DNA from 4 places in the Vibrio glycogenivorans genome. Region 3 is predicted to be linked to each of the others. Evidence: predicted binding sites of a transcription regulator. Region 3 holds the regulator's gene; each other region holds the start of a gene.
The links. Region 3 encodes CRP, which controls carbon source genes, mostly activating them, when cyclic AMP is high. Its sites were predicted from a motif close to TGTGANNNNNNTCACA; they were not measured.
Positions count from the first base shown of each region.

Region 1 (4,193 bases), on a different contig from region 3:
ATATCCGGGTGGTCGAGGGTAAAACGGATCCCTCGCCAACCAAGGAAGGGATTCTCTTCCTCAATCGGAAAATAGGGCAACGCCTTATCGCCACCAATATCCAGTGTGCGCATTACAACATTCTTGTTTGGATACGCAGCGAGCACGGCCCGGTACTGCCCCTCCTGCTCCTCTTCAGACGGGAAGCGGTGCTGAAGCAAAAACGAGATCTCGGTACGATACAAGCCAACACCATCAACCCCTTGATTCACCGCGATGCTGCTGTCGGCGCTGAGCCCGGAATTGAGCATGATATTCACCCCGAGCCCATCTTCGGTAACTGCTGGCTTGTCGCTGTGGCTGCTGACCATACACGCCAGCTCTCGCTCTTCATGCAACAGGCCACGATACTCGTGCAACAACTGTTGATTTGGCGAGATAAACAGCTTACCGCTGTAGCCATCCACGATGCCGGTAAGACCATTGAGCTGACTGATATCACACTCAAGCCCCATCACAGCGGGTATACCCAGCGCCCGCGACAAGATCGCGGCGTGAGAGTTCGCCGCCCCCTCTATCGAAACCACGGCCAGTAGTTTGTCTTTGGGCACAGAGGCAAGCAGGCTCGCGGTCAGCTCCTGCACCACCAAGATAATCGGATTATCAATACTTTGATGCGTCTGCTCAGTGTTGTGGAGGAAAAACAACAATCGCTGCCCCAGCTCGCGAAAATCCTGAGCGCGCTCCTTCAGGTAAGGATCGGACATCTTGGCAAAGCGACTTGAATAAGAGTCTATCACTTGGCGCAGCGCCCATTCCGCACGGTCGTGATTCTGGATATGCTTTTTCAGATCCTGCTTTAGCATCGGGTCATTGAGCAGGTGAGTAAACAGGTCGAAGATCCCTTTCGCCTCAGACGTGATCTCCCCCTCCAGCTTTTTTCTCATCCGACGAAAATCGGCCTGAGCCGCTTCCATCGCGAGGGCGAGGCGTTCATGCTCTTGGTCGATATCCACTGAAGAGGCCGGTGCAATCTCAGCCAAGCTTGGCTGAGTGTTATCGAGCCAAAACTCGCCAATTGCAACGCCACTCGAAGCAGGGACACCCTTGAGTGTGCGCGCATTCTGAGTTGGTAACCAATGGCCAAGCGTTTGACCATGCGCGATCAATACCGCGAGCTGGGCGGATAAGGTAACTAAAAAAGACTCTTCCGCTTCATCAAATAAGCGTGGCTGCTTTTGCTGCACCACCAATACACCAAGCACCTTCTTACGGTGAATGATCGGGGTACCGAGGAAGCTTTGGTAAACTTGCTCACCAAGCTCAGGGAAGAATTTATAGCTGGGGTGTTTGGAGGCCTCGGCGACATTGATCGGCTCAGCGGTGCGCTTAACCATGCCCACCAAGCCCTCAGAGAAACGAATGTGGACACTGTCGCCCTTGAAGGTCAGGCCTTGGGTGGCCATCAATTCGAGGCGTTCCATCTCCTCATTAGCCAGATAGACCGTGCAGCACTCGGTACTCATCGCGCTGCAAGTCTGTTTTACTAGGATTGATAATGCCTGCTGGAGATCATCAACCCGTGATACTTGTTCAACTATGTCCCTTAGCTGAGAGAGCATATTTATCCCCGTCGGTGCTTGCGCTTGGACTTCTGCTTACGCTCATGAAATGGCATGGCTGCTGAGGCAAACTCCTTCATCGCGCGTCGATACACATCACGTTTAAAAGATACTACTTGTCTCACTGGATACCAATAGCTTACCCAGCGCCACCCATCAAACTCAGGCATGTTTCCTCGCTGCATATTGATCCGTGACTCATCACAGTCCAACTTCAGCAAAAACCACTTCTGTTTTTGGCCAATACAGACCGGCTTTGAATCCCATCGAACCAGGCGTTTGGGGAGCTTGTATCTCAACCAATGACGACTAGTTGCAACGATCTTCACATCTTTCTTTGTTAAGCCGACTTCCTCGTATAACTCACGGTACATGGCTTGCTCTGCGCTCTCGCCTTCATCAATTCCCCCTTGGGGGAACTGCCATGAGTGTTGTCCGAATCGTTTAGCCCAGAATACCTGACCATGGTTGTTACAAATCACTATTCCCACATTTAAGCGGTAACCATCGCCATCGATCACTGGCCAACCTCAAAATAAATTTTTAATGACAGTGATTTTTCCACATATCCCCAACACTAGCAAACCCACAAATGTGATAAATGCATAATTTATGCGGACCATAGGCAGATATGGATAAATTTTAGCCCACTCAATACTTATCAACACAAGAATGCGACCTAGCCCACATTTATTCACCTTTTCTGTGAATAACCATGTGTAAAATAACCGTATGGAATGTAATAACTGCTTAAAACCGCACCAAAGCGTAAACACCCAAATCCAAACCACAAGTTAAAAGTCATATATTTCATAGCCTTACGCTAATCACTTTTCCTTCTCACTGTATTTATTGACTATTGTGCTATCACTCACTTAATTTGCACAAAAAACACCCAACCACGTTTTTATCCACACTGGGTGATATAAAATGAGGATATTTTCATTTTTTCAAGCAGTTAATCGTGATTAAACCCCTGTTAATTCATACATGAGTTAACTCGCCAAGCACAGGCTGTGGATAAGTTAAGTAAAACCATGGTCAATTCGCCGTTAGAGTGACGTAATGTGAGCCTTTTGAGTGTAAACAGATCGTCCAATCCTTGCTTTCCCCTACCAAGCGATCTGTTAAAATGTCCCCTTCAACATCACCGTTACCCATTTGACTATTTACCTATTTAACGATTTACCCATTAGAATATGAAACCTGAACCCAAAACCGAACAAGAGCTGCTCGAGCGCGCATGGATGATGGCCGGGGTCACTTTTGCTGAGCTTGCGCAGCAAGCCAAGATGACAGTGCCTGATGATCTCACTCGCGATAAGGGATGGGTGGGTCAGTTGCTAGAATGGCACTTAGGTGCGACTGCTGGCAGCAAGCCACAACAAGACTTTGAACAACTGGGCATTGAATTAAAAAGCATTCCCATCAGCTATCAGGGCAAACCACTCGAGACAACGTTTGTCTGTGTAGCACCACTTATCGGCGTGCACGGCCTGACTTGGGAGAGCAGCCATGTGCGGAATAAGCTTTCTCGCGTGCTTTGGGTGCCCGTCGAGGGAGAGCGCGAGATCCCATTAGCTGAGCGCAAGGTGGGGGCACCGCTCCTTTGGTCACCCAGCTCTGAAGAAGAGCAGCAGCTGCGCCAAGATTGGGAGGAGTTGATGGATATGATCGTGCTGGGCCGGATTGAGCAAGTCACCGCTAAGCATGGCGAAGTCTTGCAGCTTCGGCCTAAGGCCGCGAACGGTCGGGCACTCACTGAGGCCTATGGTGCAAGCGGTAAAGTGATCCGCACCCGCCCTCGCGGGTTTTATTTGCGCACCCAATTTACCGCTCAGATCCTCACCAATTACTATTCATAAGCGCATCTAACCTAGTGAGTCATCAGTGATAGTTCAATATCACTGTAACCCACTGGTGAGCTCGATCCGCACTCATCATAGGCATTATGAAGACGCAGATAGGCCTTATCGAGACCGAGACGGGTCAACTCTTCTTTGACCAACTCCAAGGAGTCAAAACGGATAGGTTCATCATCAATCGTAACAGGCTCAAGTTTGTGTTTGTATTCCACCGCAATTTGGTATTTGGCTAGGTCTGCACAGCCAATCACAAAGACCTTAGGAGTGCGATACGTCGCTTTGTGATAACCATGCAACCACTTATCGAGTTGTCGTTTTTGCATTGCACACCTCCATCTTTTTTATTGTAGTCAAGGGAATCGAAGGTGATTCTTTTCTCAACGAATTTCTTCGCTTATAGTTGAGACTAAGTTTCACTTCGTTCCGAGGTGCGAGTTTCACTTCGTTCCGGGGTACGAGGAGTTCATCATGTGCACAAGATTCCCCGCACCTCGCAGGGTTTCGCCCGTCCTCGAACCTCGCACCCAAATTAGAGGAGCGGGTTCCACTTCGTTTCGGGTACGAGAACCCCATCACGTTCGTAAGACCCCTCGTACCTCGTAGGGCTCTGCCCGTCCTCGTACCTCGAACCTAAATAGGAGGGTTTTATAATGGAATATACTCAGCTCCCCCACTCATCGCTTGAGGTGAGTAAGATTTGTCTTGGTACTATGACCTTTGGTGAGCA
Region 1 covers NZ_JBPVIS010000001.1:760,150-764,342, forward strand. Annotated here, with positions in the region: gene ptsP (phosphoenolpyruvate--protein phosphotransferase) at 1-1,601, opposite strand, end outside; gene rppH (RNA pyrophosphohydrolase) at 1,604-2,122, opposite strand; gene mutH (DNA mismatch repair endonuclease MutH) at 2,801-3,466, shown strand; gene ACSTTG_RS03420 (DUF6482 family protein) at 3,478-3,789, opposite strand; gene ACSTTG_RS03425 (NADP(H)-dependent aldo-keto reductase) at 4,117-4,193, shown strand, end outside.
Region 1: a site for CRP is predicted at 2,275-2,290, ahead of rppH (RNA pyrophosphohydrolase). Genes of this name have one in related genera too.

Region 2 (4,193 bases), on a different contig from region 3:
AGCTATCGGCTAAACGCGCCATTTCAGCGACTTGTTTTAATACACTTTGTTCTTTCATCGCTCTCTCCGAAGGACTGCAGACCTTCTTCCTGTAGGGTTTGACCAAGGTTGGTCGAAAATTGTTGCAAGTTATAGAGCCAAGGCGTTTCCGCCTTGGCTATCAATATCATTAAGAAATTAGCGCTTAACCGCTTCTAGTTTCCAAATGTTGTTCACGTAGTCACGGATTGAACGGTCTGAGCTGAACTTACCGACTAGCGCCGTGTTCAAGATAGCTTTCTTCGCCCAACCAGCTTGGTCGCGGTACTGCGCGTCCATCGCTTCGTGCGCTTTCACGTAAGAAGCAAAGTCAGCAAGACATAGGTATGGGTCACCACCGTCTAGCAGGCTGTCGTACGTGGCACGTAGTAGACCTGGTTGACCTGGAGTGAACTCATCGCCTAGTAGTAGGTCTAGCGACGCTTTCAGTAGTGGGTCTGCGTGGTAGTAATCAAATGGGTTGTAACCGGCTGCTTTCACGCGGTTAACGCCATCTACGTCTAGACCGAAGATGTAGATGTTCTCATCACCCACTTCTTCACGGATCTCAACGTTCGCGCCGTCCATCGTACCGATAGTCAGTGCACCGTTAAGTGCCATCTTCATGTTACCCGTACCTGAAGCTTCTTTACCCGCCATTGAGATTTGCTGAGACACGTCCGCTGCTGGGATGATGATCTCCGCCATGCTCACGCGGTAGTCAGGAATGAAGACTACTTTCAGCTTGCCGCCTAGACGTGGGTCGTTGTTCACCTTCTCAGCAACCTTGTTGATAGCGAAGATGATCTCTTTCGCTAGGTGGTAACCTGGTGCTGCTTTCGCTGCGAAGAACACAACGCGAGGGACCATGTCGAACGTTGGGTCGTTCAGTAGACGGTGGTACAGAGACAGTACGTGGATAAGGTCTAGGTGCTGACGCTTGTACTCGTGTAGACGCTTGATTTGCACGTCAAAGATAGCGTTAGTGTCTAGCTCGATGCCCATGTTGTCAGCAACCCAATCAGCCAGACGCTGTTTGTTTTGCTTCTTCACGGCCATGTACTCTTTCTGGAACTTAGCGTCTTCTGCAAACTCAGCAATCGCCTCTAGCTGCTCAAGTTTTGCAGGCCACTCAGTACCAATTTTCTCTGAGATAAGTGCAGACAGACCTGGGTTACAGAACTTCAACCAACGACGTGGCGTGACACCGTTTGTCACGTTGTGTAGACGCGTTGGGTACATCGCGTGGAACTCTGGGAATAGGTCTTTCTTAACCAATTCTGAGTGCAGTGCTGCTACGCCGTTGACTGCGTAAGAGCCGATCACACATAGGTTCGCCATGCGCACCATGCGGTGGAAACCTTCTTGGATGATCGATAGCTTCTGCTGCTTCTCAACATCGCCAGGCCACATTGCACGAACTTCTTTTAGGAAGCGGTGGTTGATCTCGTAAATGATCTCCATGTGACGAGGAAGTAGACGCTGGATCAGTGACTCAGACCAAGTCTCTAGTGCTTCTGGCAGTAGAGTGTGGTTGGTGTAAGCGAACGTGTTCGAGCTGATTTCCCACGCCTCTTCCCAGCATAGGCCTTTCTCATCGATAAGGATGCGCATAAGCTCTGGGATAGCAATCGTTGGGTGCGTATCGTTAAGCTGGATAGTCTCTTGCTTAGGCAGGTCTTGTAGCGTGAAACCCGCTGCTTCGTGACGACGTAGGATATCGCGTACCGATGCCGCAGAGTGGAAGTACTGCTGCATTAGACGCAGTGTTTTACCTTTCTCGTGGTTGTCGTTCGGGTAAAGAACTTTAGTGATGTTACCCGCATCGATCAGCGCGTGCTGCGCTTCGAAGTAGTCACCGTTGTTAAAGCTCTCTAGTGAGAATGGGGCAATCGCCTGACATTCCCAAAGACGCAGTGGGTAAACTGTGTCTGACTCGTAACCGACAATTGGTAGATCCCATGGCATCGCTTTTACGGTCATGCCCGGTACCCATTTACGTACTTCTTTGCCATCTTGGTTGACAACCTCAACGCGGCCAAAGAAACCGATCTCTTGCGCCAGCTCTGGACGAGCGACTTCCCAAGGGTAGCCCTCAACACAACGCCATGCATCAGGCGCTTCTTGTTGACGACCGTCTTCGAATGACTGTTTGAATAGACCGTACTCGTAGTGCAGACCGTAACCCACTGTTGGGTACTCTTGCGCTGCACAAGAATCCATGAAACAAGCCGCTAGACGACCTAGACCACCGTTACCCAGTGATGGGTCACGCTCTTCTTCTAGAAGGTCAGTTAGGTTTTGACCTAGCTCTTCCATGGCTTCCGTGATTTCTTCGTAAAGACCCATGCTGATCAGGTTGTTACCTGTCAAACGACCAATCAGGAACTCTAGAGATAGGTAGTTCACGCTTTTTGCGTTCTTGATCTTTGGATCTTGCTCAGTTTGTAGCAAGTCAAAAGTAGTTAGCTCAGCTAGCGCACGACCCATTGCTAGGTACCATGCACGTGGCGAAGCAGTTTCTACTGTCGTTGCGTAAGTTGCTGAAAGGTGTTTTTTAACGTCAGCTTGAAATGCAGCTTTATCGAAGTTTTGTTGTTGAGTAGGTTTCATTACAGAAATCTCACTTATTTGGTTTTAATCCATCTACCGCATATCGTGCATTCTCCCCTTGAGCAAAACATCCTCCCGTTAGAGGCGGAGGATAGGAGGAGAATACAGGGCGTAGAGCCTATTACTCTGTCAATAAAGTGATCCGAATCGCACTAGGGCCACTTTTTGCCAATTTTGTGTTGAGACTGATCACACTGGTGTTCAATTAATCATCAATTTGTTTTCACAACAGAAAAATCGGCGACAAAGTGGTGAAGGCTAAAATTCCAACCTTGATCACAAACATTCCTATTGCTGGCTTATTGAACTATCAAAGCAGTGCAACCAATTTCAAATATAGAGATCAATACTGCACAATCTGTGACCAATAGCTCAATTTTGGGGCGTAGATAGCGTTATAAGAGGGATTGATGCAAAAACGCGGGCTAGATCAATATGCCGCTTAACCGTAATTAAGTACCATGTCATTACGCTGGTCTAATCACATTTTTCGCAAAAAGAAAAGTGATTGATTAAAAACAAAAAAATAGAGACATCGACAAAACGATGCGCAAATACTTAGGGTAAGAACACGATGTGGATTCCATCAAAACTAACTCGTCCGGGCCGCCTGCACAATGCGATTGCCCGCCCAAGAGTTCTCGACTTACTGCAAGGTGCGAACTGCTACAAACTCGTCCTGTTTCGTTCTCCTGCCGGGTATGGCAAAACCACGATGGCGGCACAATGGCTCGCCGATAAGCATAATGTCGGCTGGTATAGCGTCGATGAGAGCGACAACGACCCGTTTCGATTCATCAACTATTTTCTTCAAGCGCTGAACAAGGCCACCCATAACTGCTGTCCAAACGCACAAAAGCTGGCGGAAAAGCGCCAGTTCTCCTCGCTACACTCGCTATTTGGTGAGGTCTTCACTGAGTTGAGTAACTTTGGCGAGGAGTGCTATGTGGTTATCGACGATTATCATCTGATCAATGACGATGAGATCCATGAATCGATGCGCTTTTTCCTCAAACACATGCCGGATAACCTCACCCTAGTGGTGACCAGCCGCGCTGCGCCGCCACTTGGCACCGCTAACCTGCGTGTGCGTGACCTAATGATTGAGATTGGCAATGAGCTGCTAGCGTTTGATACCGAAGAGACAACGCGTTTCTTTAATCAACGTGTGGATGACGGTATCGATGATATGACCGCCACCAATCTGTGTACTTATGTTGAAGGTTGGCCATCTGCATTGCAGTTGATTGCCCTTCAAGCCCAGCATCAGCAGCGCACGCTGGCCCAAACCGCTGAGTCGGTCTCGCAATTTAATCACGCCCACCTATGGGATTACTTGATTGAAGAGGTGTTTGACCTGCTTGATCAAGAGACGCGTCAGTTCTTGCTTGAGTGTTCTGTCCTGGATCACTTCAACGATACCTTGGTCTGCACGCTGACCAAGCGCGAGGATGCGCTGAGTATGCTTGAGTCGCTTAACCGCTATGGCCTATTTGTTTACCCACTTGAGGGTGAGCAGAACTGGTATCGCTTCCATAACCTATTTGCGGAATTCCTTGCCC
Region 2 covers NZ_JBPVIS010000018.1:11,562-15,754, forward strand. Annotated here, with positions in the region: gene malQ (4-alpha-glucanotransferase) at 1-58, opposite strand, end outside; gene ACSTTG_RS21955 (glycogen/starch/alpha-glucan phosphorylase) at 178-2,631, opposite strand; gene malT (HTH-type transcriptional regulator MalT) at 3,206-4,193, shown strand, end outside.
Region 2: a site for CRP is predicted at 2,812-2,827, ahead of ACSTTG_RS21955 (glycogen/starch/alpha-glucan phosphorylase). Genes of this name have one in related genera too.

Region 3 (4,193 bases):
GCGCACTGAGGTCGCCGCCATGGTGGGCAAGGTGGCCATTTCTATTCAGGCCTACCAAGCGCGGACTGGGCAACATCAACGAGAAGCCAATGGCAGTCAAGTTGTGCTTCGTCACCGCCCGCATGGGGTCATGGCGGTATTTGGCCCTTATAACTTCCCTGCACACCTACCAAATGGGCACATCGTCCCTGCGCTTTTAGCGGGTAATACTGTGGTGTTTAAACCCTCGGAACTGACACCGAAAAGCGCTGAGGTCGTGATGCAACTGTGGCAGGAGGCAGGATTACCCGCCGGGGTGATTAACCTAGTGCAAGGGGGCAAAGGCATTGGGGTTGCTCTCGCGCAAGCACAAGGAATTGATGGCGTGCTGTTTACTGGCAGTGCGGATACGGGACACTTATTGCATCGCCAGTTTGCAGGTCAGCCGGAGAAAATGTTGGCACTTGAGATGGGGGGAAATAATCCGTTGGTGGTTTCAAGTCAGTTTGGTGAGCTGTCATCGAGTGTGTACACGATACTGCAGTCGGCTTTTCTGAGTGCAGGACAGAGATGTACCTGTGCGCGTCGATTGATTGTGCCGTATGGCGACCGCGGCGATGAGTTGCTCGAGGCGGTTGTTAAGGCGACAAGCAAGCTGATTATAGGGTCACCGTTCGATGATCCGGCTCCGTTTTTGGGGCCACAAATTTCCTCGCAAGCCGCCGAGCGGATCCTTGAGCAGCACGATAAACTGATATCCATGGGGGGACAGTCACTGCTGCAGGCTAAGTCCTTGGGCTATGCATTTGTCTCTCCCGGTATTATCGATGTGACCGCGATTGGTGCGCTGCCCGATGAGGAGTACTTTGGGCCACTGCTACAGGTGATCCGCTACGATAATTTAGAGCGCGCTGTGGCGATCGCTAATCAGACTCGCTATGGCCTATCGGCGGGATTGATTTCAACCGATGATGGTGAGTGGGACTACTTTATTGACCACATCCGCGCTGGGATCGTGAATCGTAATCGCCCCCTCACTGGTGCCAGTGGTGACGCGCCGTTTGGCGGTCCCGGCGCATCGGGTAACTTACGCCCGAGTGCCTATTATGCCGCGGATTACTGCGCTTACCCGATGGCCTCGATGGAGGGCGATGAGCCAGTGCTGCCTGCAACGCTCAGTCCAGGTATTTATCTTGATGATTTAGGCTAAGAGCTTGGTGCGGCGCATTCTTATTTGATATCGGTGATAGGAGGTTATATGCATCCTGAAAATCGTGTTACCGCACTGTTTGAGTGGCTATGGCGCGACTACACGGCTCGCCTGTGCCCCTCAGCGGCTCGTATTCATCAGTTGCTTGAAGAAGACGCACCACTTATTAACGACCATATAGCACTGAGAACGTTTGATCTTGACCCGGTTAGTCTTGAGACGCTGGCCAGGCCGTTTTTGGCTCTGGGTTATGAGCCCGGCGGTGACTATCTGTTTAGCGCTAAGAAGCTGTTCGCCAAGCACTATGAGCACCCAGACCCAACTCTGCCTAAGGTGTTTATCAGTGAACTCAAGGTGCAAGAGTGCTCCGAGTCCCTGCAAGCGATTGTGGCCAAGTTAATCGCGCAGATCGAAGTGGATAAACTAAAGGGTGCAGAGTTCCTTTGTGCGGGGCGATTATGGTCGCTCAGTTACCGTGACTATCAGCAGTTGGCACAGGAAAGTGAATATGCGGCTTGGTTGGCGGCACACGGTTATGGCGCCAATCACTTTACGGTCAGTGTTAACCAGCTCAAGCGCTTTGGTGAGGTGAGTGAGGTCAATCAGCATCTAGTCGAAGCGGGATTTATCATCAACCAAGCTGGTGGTGAGGTGAAAGGCTCACCGGATGTGTTGCTTGAGCAGTCGTCAACCATGGCTGATAAAGTCGTGGTGGCGTTTGATGATGGAGAGTTCGAGATACCCGGAGGGTTTTACGAGTTTGCTAAGCGTTACCCAACCGTGAGTGGTGGGCTTTATTCCGGCTTTGTCGCCGCATCGGCAGATAAGATTTTTGAGAGTACCGATCAATAACTATGCCCTTGCTGGGGGATTGGCAAGGGCATAAAAAACACCAAGCCGAGGTGGCTTGGTGTTAAAGGTTTTACAGCGGTTAGCTTAGCGCGTACCGTAAACCACGATAGTCTTACCGTGGGCAGAAATCAGGTTCTGCTCTTCTAGCATCTTCAGGATGCGACCTACCGTCTCACGAGAACAGCCAACAATCTGACCAATCTCTTGACGAGTGATCTTGATCTGCATGCCGTCTGGGTGAGTCATTGCATCAGGTTGTTTCGCTAGGTTAAGTAGCGTCTGTGCAATGCGGCCAGTTACGTCAAGGAAGGCCAGATCACCTACTTTTTGGCTTGTCACCTGAAGGCGGCTTGCCATCTGCGCAGAAAGGCGCATTAGGATATCTGGGTTGACTTGAATTAGCTGGCGGAATTTCTTAAACGAGATCTCCGCAACTTCACATGGTGATTTAGCACGTACCCAAGCAGTACGCTCTTGATCTTCTTCGAAGAGACCAAGTTCACCGATGAAATCACCTTGGTTAAGGTAAGAAAGGATCATCTCCTTACCTTCTTCATCTTTGATAAGTACCGCTACAGAGCCTTTTACGATGTAGTACAAAGTTTCTGCTTTTTCACCAGCGTGAATCAGCGTGCTCTTTGATGGGTACTTATGAATATGACAGTGTGACAAGAACCATTCTAACGTTGGGTCGGTTTGAGGTTTACCTAGAACCATAAATATATCTTCCTCTGCAGGGTATGCTTGCTGCTATCCATATTGCGCTAAGCCTTGACTAGGATAGTAGCATAAGTGCTCACGACACATGCTGCAAGCTATCTTGTAATTCATACGAGATAGTACCGTTTTTCGGCGACGATTTCTTGATTTTGATGGGGTAAGTTGACCGAAATTTACCCATATTTTGTGCACCTGATCACGTACTGAGAAGTCAGTATGGTGAATGGCCACAGTTATCCTATTTTCCCAGTTTCGATCAGTTGCTGCAGGATAGGGCGCACGATCAATTCCATCGCAAAACTCATCTTACCTCCCGGCACGACGAGGGTGTTGTGCCGCGACATAAATGAGCCATCAATCATCGCCAATAAATAAGGGAAGTCGACATTCTTGAATCCGCGCAGACGGATGACGACAAAGCTCTCATCAAGGCTCGGGATGCCCTTAGCGTTAAGTGGGTTTGAGGTATCGACCGTGGGTACACGCTGGAAGTTAATATGAGTGCGTGAAAACTGCGGCGTGATGTAGTTGAGGTAATCGTCCATCGAGCGCACGATAGAGTCCGTCACCGCCTCTCGCGAGTGGCCACGGTCACGGGTGTCACGGACAAACTTCTGGATCCACTCAAGGTTGACGATCGGTACCATGCCAATCAAAAAGTCGACGTGCTTGGAGACGTTGACCTCACCATCGACCACACCGCCGTGCAACCCCTCATAGAAGAGTACATCGGTGTCATCGGCGAGCTGCTGCCAAGGGGTAAACGTGCCTGGCATCTGGTTGTAAGGTACCGCCTCATCAAAGGTATGTAGGTAGCGCCTAACCTCACCTTGTCCCTCCTCGCCATAACGACGAAAAAACTGCTCCAAAGCCGGAAAGTCGTTGGCTTGTGGGCCAAAGTAGCTGATGTGTTTGCCTTGTTCGCGCGCTTTGCGGATTTCAACATCCATCTCTGGGCGGGTAAAGCGGTGAAAGCTGTCGCCTTCGACCCATGCAGGCTTAACGTCCATCATGTTGAACATCTTGCGAAAGGCTTCTGACGTGGTGGTCGTCCCGGCGCCCGAGGAGCCGGTCACCGCGATAATCGGATGCTTAGCTGACATGACATTCCCTGTCTTAAGTAGTTATATCTTTTGAGAAACTAACCTTAGCGTACCCATGGTTAAATGGCGAGAAGCGGGATTAGAATTTTCGAACTTGGATATCGACGGTGTTATGTAGCTCTGAAAACACGATCACCGCTTGGCCGTTACGGAGCTGATCTTTTACCTGCTCGACCTTGTGATCTAGGCTTATCTCCTGCGCACCGTAATCGGTGCCTTCACGTAACACAAACTCACGCACTAGGTTATCTAGAGTCTCTGTCTCTATCTCTTGCCACGGAATGATCATGACGACCTCTCTTGTTGCTGATCATTAATATTGCCCAAGC
Region 3 covers NZ_JBPVIS010000010.1:95,244-99,436, forward strand. Annotated here, with positions in the region: gene astD (succinylglutamate-semialdehyde dehydrogenase) at 1-1,189, shown strand, start outside; gene ACSTTG_RS18495 (DUF1338 domain-containing protein) at 1,238-2,041, shown strand; gene crp (cAMP-activated global transcriptional regulator CRP) at 2,126-2,758, opposite strand; gene ACSTTG_RS18505 (phosphoribulokinase) at 2,995-3,864, opposite strand; gene ACSTTG_RS18510 (YheU family protein) at 3,944-4,153, opposite strand.

Region 4 (4,193 bases), on a different contig from region 3:
TTCGTCGACAACTTTACCGCCCCCGGTAAAGCCAATCCAAGGCGTGATATAGACGTCGGCTGTCACTGTTGTGCTATGCACTAAAAGGATGAGAAGAAGAGGAGCGAATAAGTAGGGCTTCGCGGTGTTATTACTCATAGTGCATGCTTCCCTGTAATTAAAGAGGCTATATCTTATTTGTGAACATAACATCAGAACTGTTAATAACTTACACTGTATTATTGAACAATAAATGTTCTGCCATATATATTTAGTATGCATGTAATTTACTTAAGGGGAACAAAAATGATGGATCAAGATCTTAGAGCTGCGATCGCGATCGTTGCTGTTATCTTTACGGTATTGATTGGTTTTGGCGTGGTTGCGATCGCCAATTAAGGTTTAACCATGGGGGCCAATTTCGGCACAGTCTCCAATCTCAGTAGTGAGCTGAGTCAGGGGCGGTTTGGGCGCTACAGTCTTGGCAAGACAGCACTGATTGCCCAGGGCGGTGGTCAGAGAGGCATTTTTACCGCTGGCGTACTTGATGCCTTTCTGATGAGTGATTTCGACCCGTTTGATGAGTTTTATGGCACCTCAGCAGGGGCTGTCAACCTTTGTGCCTTTCTTAGCAGGCAGCACACCTTAGGTCGGAGGTTTTTACTCGATGTGACCACTCACGACGAGTTTTTCAGTCTCCTAGGCTTTCTCAAGCAAAATCGTTATCTGAACCTAGAGTGGGGATTTGAGCGATTAAAGCATTTTCCCCTTAAGCTAGACCTTGATCTTGCCCGCCAGGTACTGGGTGAGCGAAAGGCGTTTGCCGCTGTGACCTGTGCTAACACCCTCAAAGATCGCTACTTAAACATGCTTGGCGGTAATTGGTTTGAGGTCTTGCTTGCTACCTGCGCTATTCCGTATTTGTATAAAACGTCAGTTAGTGTACAGGGGCACGAGTTCTATGATGGTGGCGTGTCGGCAGCAATCCCTGTCCAACAAGCTTGGCGAAATAATGCCAGAATGATTGTGGTGATCCGCACCGAATCACAAGAGTTCGAGCTGGCAGAGAAACTTCACGCCCCTCAAGCCTTTCTTAAGCAATCGCCAACCGATGGTCATTGGGAGCAACAGGTGGAGCGATGGAAGCAAGCCTGGAGTGGTTTTGTTAACGATAAAGTGGGCCAAATCAAGCAGGTTCGCCGGGCGACGGACAGGCGTGCTCAGCTCAACGGTGGTCGTTGGCTATTCGGTGCCCAGGACCTTTATCGACTTAGCCATCTATTGGGCAATCGTTTTGACAGCGGTTTTGCCGACATGCTTTTGGTTCACTATCAAACTTATTCCCTGACCCAACAGTTCTTAAATAACCCCCCAGATGATTGTTTTGTTGCTCAAATTAAGCCTGCTGAGCCTCTGCGCTCGAGCGCCCTGATGAGCGATAAAGAGGACCTAATTTACGACTATCAACTGGGGTTAGACGCTGGTTATCGCTTTGTGGACATCTTTATGCGTTCAAATAAACTAGCCAGTGGGTCGGATAATTTTGCTTTAAAATGATTGGTTTGATCGTTGTTTGGTGACTAAGTTGCCGCGAACCTCCCAACCTGAATGTTGATTGCCCGCGCAAACATTACACACTGTTTGTGACTTTTATCACGCATGAGTGCTAAACTACTTCACAATTACTTCGCAAAGTAAAAAAATTGCTAGGTTATTGATTTAGGAGTTCACTATGTACACGGCTCATCCTGGGCACATTGACCACATAAAACAGATAAACGCTGGCCGTGTGTATAAGCTGATCGACCAAAGGGGGCCGATATCGCGTATCGACCTGTCCAAACAGAGTGAGCTTGCGCCAGCGAGTATCACCAAAATCACCCGCGAATTGATCGCGGCTCATCTGATCCATGAGACCACGGTACAAGAGGCGACCAGCCGTGGCCGTCCGGCGGTAGGACTGCAAGTCAATAACGAGGGTTGGCAGTTTTTATCGATGCGTCTTGGGCGAGGCTATCTGACCATCGCCCTGCATGAACTCGGTGGTGAGGTCTTAATCGATACCAAAATCGATATTCACGAGATTGACCAAGACGATGTTCTTGCTCGTCTGCTCCACGAGATAGATGAATTCTTTCAGACCTACGCAGAGCAACTCGATCGAGTCACTAGTATTGCGATCACTTTACCAGGCTCGGTTAATTCAGAGCAGGGCGTGGTACTGGATATGCCACACTACAACGTCAAAAATCTCGCGCTTGGCCCTGAGATCTACAAGGTGACGGGTCTGCCGGTGTTTATCGCCAATGACACACGCGCCTGGGCACTTGCCGAGAAGCTCTACGGTCACTCGCAAGACAATGATAACTCGGTGCTGATCTCTATCCACCATGGTTTAGGGGCCGGGATTATTGTCGATGGCCGAGTGTTGCAAGGGCGCCACGGAAACATTGGTGAACTGGGGCATATTCAGATCGATCCTGAGGGTAAGCGCTGTCATTGTGGCAATCGAGGCTGCCTTGAGACGGTCGCGAGCTCCCAAGCCATCCGGGAACAGGCGACAGAGCGAATCGCCGCGGGTGAGGCCTCTATCCTTGCACTTGAGGAGGAGATTTCGGTTGAGAGCATCTGCGCTGCCGCTGAACAGGGCGATAAACTGGCGATCGATGTGGTCGAGCAACTAGGCCAGCATCTGGGCGCCGCCGTTGCCATTGTGATCAATCTGTTTAATCCCGAAAAAATACTGATTGGCGGTGCCATCAATCAGGCAAAGGATATTCTCTATCCAGCGATACAAAAATGTATCGAGAGCCAAACGCTACCCGCGTATCACCGAGAGCTCGAGGTGGTGGAGTCACGATTCTACAAGCAAGCCACCATGCCAGGAGCGGCGCTGATCAAACAAGCACTTTATGATGGCCTGTTGCTGATGACCGTGGTTGAGGGCTAGTAACATCAAACTCATGCTCACAACGCGTCACAGCGCACTGTGTTGCAATCGGTGACTTAACACCCTTCTCTTGTTCATGTTAGATTGTCATCAGTAAATGGATGTAACCTAACAAGATTTTAAGAGAGACTTATGTCTGGAGTTCTTAATACCGTTGATCAGCGCACCAATTTGGTGGGTGAGAATCGTCTTGAGCTATTGCTCTTTCAACTCAATAGTCGCCAGTTCTTTGCGATTAATGTCTTCAAAGTCAAAGAGGTCTTGAAAGTTCCTCTGCTGACTCAACTTCCTGGCTCGCACCATAATATTAGAGGGGTGGCCTCGCTGCGTGGTGAGTCGGTGCCCGTGATTGATTTGCGAGCCGCCATTGGTTTCCCGTCGTCTATAGACTCTGGTTGTGATGAGCAAAACCTGATCATTACTGAGTACAATCGCTCAGTACAGGGTTTTCTGGTTGGCAAGGTGCGCAATATCGTCAATACGGCCTGGAGCCAAATTCAGCCGCCACCGAAAACCACTGGCCGAAATAACTACCTGACAGCCATTACTCAAGTCGAAGACAATGGCACAAACCAAATTGTCGAGATCATTGATGTTGAAAAAGTCCTCGCAGAGATAGTGGAGTACGATGCAACCATCTCAGCAGAGGTGTTGGATTTAAGCCTGACTGAGGCAATGCAAGGCCAAAAAGTATTGGTGGTGGATGATTCGGCGACCGCGCGCTCACAGGTCAAAGCGACACTATCTCAACTCGGCATCGAGATCATTGAGTGCTGTGATGGTGCACAGGCTCTAAGGCTTTTGACGCAGTGGTGTGACCAAGGCCGAGACCCGAGCCGCGAGTTACTGATGATGATAACGGACGCGGAGATGCCTGAAATGGATGGCTACAAGCTTACCCATGAAATCCGCAGTGACAAACGCATGAAGGATTTGTTTATCACCCTAAACACATCATTGAGCGGCAGCTTTAATGAGGCCATGGTGCGCAAAGTTGGTTGTAATCTATTTATCTCAAAATTCCAACCGGATCTCTTGGTTGATGCTGCGCAGCAGCGACTTCGCGATGTTTTGAAATCAGAGGCGAGAATCGAGAGGCGAGAAGCGAGTGGAGATCGTGGGGGTTACACGGGTTCTCTGTGATTATCTAGGCTGACTTAAAGCTAACAACGACTAAAGGCACCAGTACATGGTGCCTTTTTATATTGACCCAAAAATATTTCACTTCAGCACTAGTGAGGGAGTTGTTTTATCAGCGCAGCAT
Region 4 covers NZ_JBPVIS010000001.1:297,844-302,036, reverse strand. Annotated here, with positions in the region: gene ACSTTG_RS01310 (porin family protein) at 1-138, opposite strand, end outside; gene cydH (cytochrome bd-I oxidase subunit CydH) at 286-378, shown strand; gene ACSTTG_RS01300 (patatin-like phospholipase family protein) at 388-1,536, shown strand; gene mlc (sugar metabolism global transcriptional regulator Mlc) at 1,712-2,929, shown strand; gene ACSTTG_RS01290 (chemotaxis protein CheV) at 3,062-4,072, shown strand.
Region 4: a site for CRP is predicted at 1,622-1,637, ahead of mlc (sugar metabolism global transcriptional regulator Mlc). Genes of this name have one in related genera too.